DNA from 2 places in the Chryseobacterium sp. SIMBA_029 genome. Region 1 is predicted to be linked to the other one. Evidence: riboswitches for the same ligand, from Rfam matches in the RefSeq annotation. Region 1 holds a riboswitch; the other holds the start of a gene.
The links. Region 1 has a riboswitch for thiamine pyrophosphate ahead of thiS (sulfur carrier protein ThiS). Riboswitches for the same ligand answer to the same signal wherever they lie in the genome.
Positions count from the first base shown of each region.

Region 1 (2,412 bases):
AAATTAAAAAGACCTACTGGGCAGTTGTTCCAAAAGAAATGATTCCCAAAAGCCAGCGCCTAGTGCATTATTTACAGAAGAACGAAAAAACGAATAAAGCGATTGTTTTTACAAAGGTGACTGAGGGGGCAAAAGAAGCCATCTTAACGTATCATGTGATCAAAACGTTAGATAATTATCTTTTACTGGAAATTGATCTGGAAACAGGAAGGCATCATCAAATCAGAGCTCAGCTATCCAAAACGGGAGTTCCGATTAAAGGAGATTTAAAATACGGTTCACCCCGTTCAAATCCGGATGGGGGAATTAATCTTCATGCCAGAAAACTGGAGTTTATTCATCCCGTGACCAAAGAAAAAATTGAGGTGATAGCTCCCGTACCGCAGAATGATGCGATCTGGAGAGCCTGTGAAGAATAATAATATCAGTATCTCAACATATTGAGCTGGAAAATAATGAATAAGGCCGGAAATTATACAATTTTCGGCCTTGTTGTTTTTCAGAAATACATGAAATTTTGCTCATTCTGAAAAAATAACTACCTTCGTCCCATACTTTAGGGGTGTCTGTTGACAAACAGACTGAGACTTTACCCTTTGAACCTGATCTGGATCATACCAGCGTAGGGAAAAGTGAGATGACTTTTGTTGTGCATTCTACTGCATAATTACAGCCATTCCTAAAGTGATATGTTTAATTAAAACTTAGGAATGGAACTTACAATCAACCATACAACGAAGACGTTTGATCAACTTCCCGAAAATCTGGAAGCATTAATGGCTATGGAGGTACCCGAACGCAAAAAAGGGATCGCCGTAGCCGTCAACAACTCTATCGTTCCCCAGCCGTCCTGGCCTGATACATTGCTTAAAAACAAAGATTCTATTTTAATCATCACTGCCACTCAGGGCGGTTAATTCTCATACAAAACAAAAATTTTATGGCTCATTCAATCACCTGTTCGCCATTTCCGAACTCAAATAAAATCTATATTGAAGGAACACTACATCCCATCCATGTTGCCATGCGTGAAATACACCTGAGTCCCACCAAACTCAGCAACGGAACACTGGAACATAACCCGCCGGTAACCATTTATGACACCTCCGGACCGTACACAGATAAAAATGCGCTAATAGACATTTTAAAAGGGATCCCGAGAATAAGGGAGCAATGGATACTGGATCGTGAAGATGTAGATATTCTGGAAGGGATCACATCAGAATATGGAAAGACACGTCTTGCCGATTCCCGTCTGGATGACCTTCGTTTTTCCTATGATCACAAACCTAAAGTGGTGAAAGAAGGAAAAGAAATTACCCAGCTCTATTATGCAAGAAAGGGTATTATTACAGCAGAAATGGAATACGTTGCCATCAGGGAAAATCAGCGGATAGAACAGCTGGACACAGTTTCAAAAGAAATGGCTTTTCAGCATCCGGGAAATAGCTTTGGAGCCAATACCCCTAAAAATAAAATCACTCCTGAATTTATAAGGGATGAAATAGCAGCCGGAAGAGCAATTATTCCGAATAATATCAATCATCCGGAAAGTGAACCGATGATCATTGGACGAAACTTTTTGGTTAAAATCAATGCCAATATCGGAAACAGTGCTGTATCATCCAGTATCGAGGAAGAAGTTGAAAAAGCAGTTTGGGCTTGCCGCTGGGGCGCTGACACGATCATGGATCTTTCAACCGGAAAAAACATTCATGAAACCAGAGAATGGATCATCAGGAATAGTCCGGTTCCTATAGGTACCGTACCGATCTATCAGGCATTGGAAAAAGTGAAAGGTGTTCCTGAAGATTTGACCTGGGAAGTTTTTAAAGACACTTTAATAGAGCAGGCCGAGCAAGGCGTATCCTACTTTACGATCCATGCGGGTGTTTTACTCAGATACATTCATCTTACCGCTCAGAGAGTCACAGGAATTGTGTCCAGAGGAGGTTCTATCATGGCCAAATGGTGTCTCTATCATCACAAAGAAAACTTTTTATATACCCATTTTGAAGAGATATGCGAGATCATGAAGAAGTATGACGTTGCTTTTTCTTTGGGAGATGGACTTCGCCCGGGTTCTATTGCCGATGCGAACGATGCTGCCCAGTTTGCAGAATTGGAAACGTTAGGAGAGCTGACTAAAATTGCGTGGAAGCATAATGTACAGGTAATGATTGAAGGTCCAGGGCATGTACCGATGCATATGATTAAAGAAAATATGGACAAACAGCTGAAAGAATGCCATGAAGCTCCATTTTATACCTTAGGTCCTTTGACGACGGATATTGCTCCGGGATATGATCATATCACCTCAGGAATCGGGGCGGCGATGATTGGTTGGTTTGGGTGTGCAATGCTGTGCTATGTTACACCTAAAGAACATTTAGGACTTCCTAATAAAAAGGA
Region 1 covers NZ_JAWRXA010000003.1:115,115-117,526, reverse strand. Annotated here, with positions in the region: gene SB679_RS06035 (RluA family pseudouridine synthase) at 1-419, shown strand, start outside; TPP riboswitch at 549-646, shown strand; gene thiS (sulfur carrier protein ThiS) at 711-917, shown strand; gene thiC (phosphomethylpyrimidine synthase ThiC) at 941-2,412, shown strand, end outside.

Region 2 (2,412 bases), on a different contig from region 1:
TCTTGAAAAAACGTTTGGTAAACTTTTTGAGGAGTTAGTAAAATAGCTACTCTTTAAAAAAATATCATATGAAATCATCATCAAACAGCATATCAATCTACAGGTTTTCCATAAACCTGTTTTTTGTTTTATTTCTAAGCTTATTTAATTTAAGTTTTTCTCAAAACATCATTGAGCCGAAAACACCTAAAAGCATATTGCTTCCTGAAAAGGCAACGGTATCTGAAAATATAGTATACAAGACGGGTGAACATGGGAGTTCGCTAGCACTGGATATTTACCGGCCAAAAGATATCTCCTCCGAAAAACTTCCGGTTGTAATCTATGTGTATGGCGGCGGATGGGTAAAAGGCGATAAAATGATCCGCTCTGAAACTTATATTGAAGAGATGATTCTAAAACTGATAGAAAAGAAATATGCCGTTGTCGCTATTAATTATACCTTATTGAATAAAGACACTCATTTCCCTCTTCCTTTGCAGGATACCAAAGATGCAGTACGATGGGTAAGAAAAAATGCGGAAAAATATAATTTTGACACCAATAATATTGGATTCTTCGGAGCTTCATCAGGTGCGCATCTTTCTATGATGGCAGCATATACTCCGGATAATGAATTCATCGGAAGCCCGGAGCTTTCGTCCTATTCTTCAAAAGTAAATTATGTTGTAGATAATTTTGGACCGGCAGATCTTAATACCCTTCTTCATACCCGTACCGGCAAAATTCCGGTTTTTTTCATTGGATTGATTTTTACAAAGAAAATAATAACGTTAAGAGAAAACCTCATCGATGGAATTTCCGGGTATGATATTAATAAAGACAAGAGAAAAGTAGTTCAGTATTTTAAAACAGTATCTCCTGTTACCTATGCTGAAACTGGTGTTCCTACTTTGATTGTACAGGGAGACAAAGATAAAATCGTTCCTTTACAGCAGTCGAAAAAGCTCAGTAAAAAATTGACAAAAGCGAACATACAGAATTCCCTCATCATTGTGAAAGATGGAATTCATGGTTTTGGAACGACAGATAAAACCTATCTGGACGAACTTACCGATAAGATGGTTGATTTTATTGTTTCACAGCGTAAATAAACCGTTAAACCTTTTAAAACGGAAGTATTCCAGCATCAATGCTGCCAGTTTTGTTTACGAGGATAATTTTTATACATTTGTTTTGCTTTAGGGGTATTCTGAAAAAGAATTGAGAGAGTCCCTTTGAACCTGATACGGCTTACACCGACGTAGGGAAAAGCAAAAAGACATTCTTTTGCAATGGACTTTTGTTTCGGATTTTTTCCTAAAGCTATTTTTATTTTAATCAATAACAATGGAAAAAAACCTCTGGAAGCAAGTACAGCTTGTTAAACAAAATGCTCCTCTCATACACAATATCACAAATTATGTAGTCATGAATACTACGGCTAACGCACTGTTAGCTGCAGGAGCTTCTCCGATCATGGCCCACGCAAAATCCGAAATTCAGGAGATGGTCAACATTGCCCATTCACTTGTCATCAATATGGGTACCCTTGATGAATACTGGGTAGAATCGATGTTGATGGCGGCAGAAACAGCCCATTCAACAAAAAAACCATGGGTACTGGATCCTGTAGGCGCCGGGGCAACTTCATTCCGTGATCGTGTGGCAAGCCAGCTTCTGTCCTATCAGCCTACCGTCATCAGAGGGAATGCCTCTGAAATCATTGCGCTGGCCAAGGCTAATATAACTATGACAAAAGGAGTCGACAGCACTGCACAAAGTACTGAGGCTATAGAAGCAGCAAAAACTCTTATCCATCAATACCATACTATAGTCTGCATTTCCGGTGAAACAGATGTCATTATGGATGGCAGCCAAACTATTTTCCTTAAAAACGGACATCCTTTAATGACCAAAGTAACAGGTCTTGGCTGTTCTGCATCAGCATTAGTCGGAGCCTTCATAGGAAATACAGACAATATCATTGAAGCAATAGCAGCAGCTATGGCATTAATAGGGATAGCAGGCGAAATCGCGGTTCAGCATAGTAACGGACCAGGCAGCCTGCAGGTTAATCTTATCGATAAATTGTATACGATCTCTGAAGAAGAGTTTATGAGCCATTTAAAAATCGAAAGACGATGAGTCTGAACCCTTTCCCTTACCAGCTCTACCTTGTTATTTCTGAAGCAGACTGCAAAGGACGAAACTTTCTGGAAGTTGCAGAACTAGCCATTCTTGGAGGCGTAGACTGTATTCAGCTGAGAGAAAAAAATGATTCTACAGCTGAATTTATTCATAAAGCAAGACAACTGAAAGATATAACGGATCAATATAACATTCCACTGATTATTAACGATAATCTTGAGGTGGCTCAACACATACAGGCAGCAGGCATTCACGTTGGAAATCAAGATGCAAAACCTGTTG
Region 2 covers NZ_JAWRXA010000011.1:157,220-159,631, forward strand. Annotated here, with positions in the region: gene SB679_RS19410 (DUF3037 domain-containing protein) at 1-46, shown strand, start outside; gene SB679_RS19415 (prolyl oligopeptidase family serine peptidase) at 69-1,094, shown strand; TPP riboswitch at 1,174-1,267, shown strand; gene thiM (hydroxyethylthiazole kinase) at 1,330-2,127, shown strand; gene thiE (thiamine phosphate synthase) at 2,124-2,412, shown strand, end outside.
Region 2: linked by a shared signal. The riboswitch ahead of thiM (hydroxyethylthiazole kinase) and the one ahead of thiS (sulfur carrier protein ThiS) in region 1 are both predicted to bind thiamine pyrophosphate.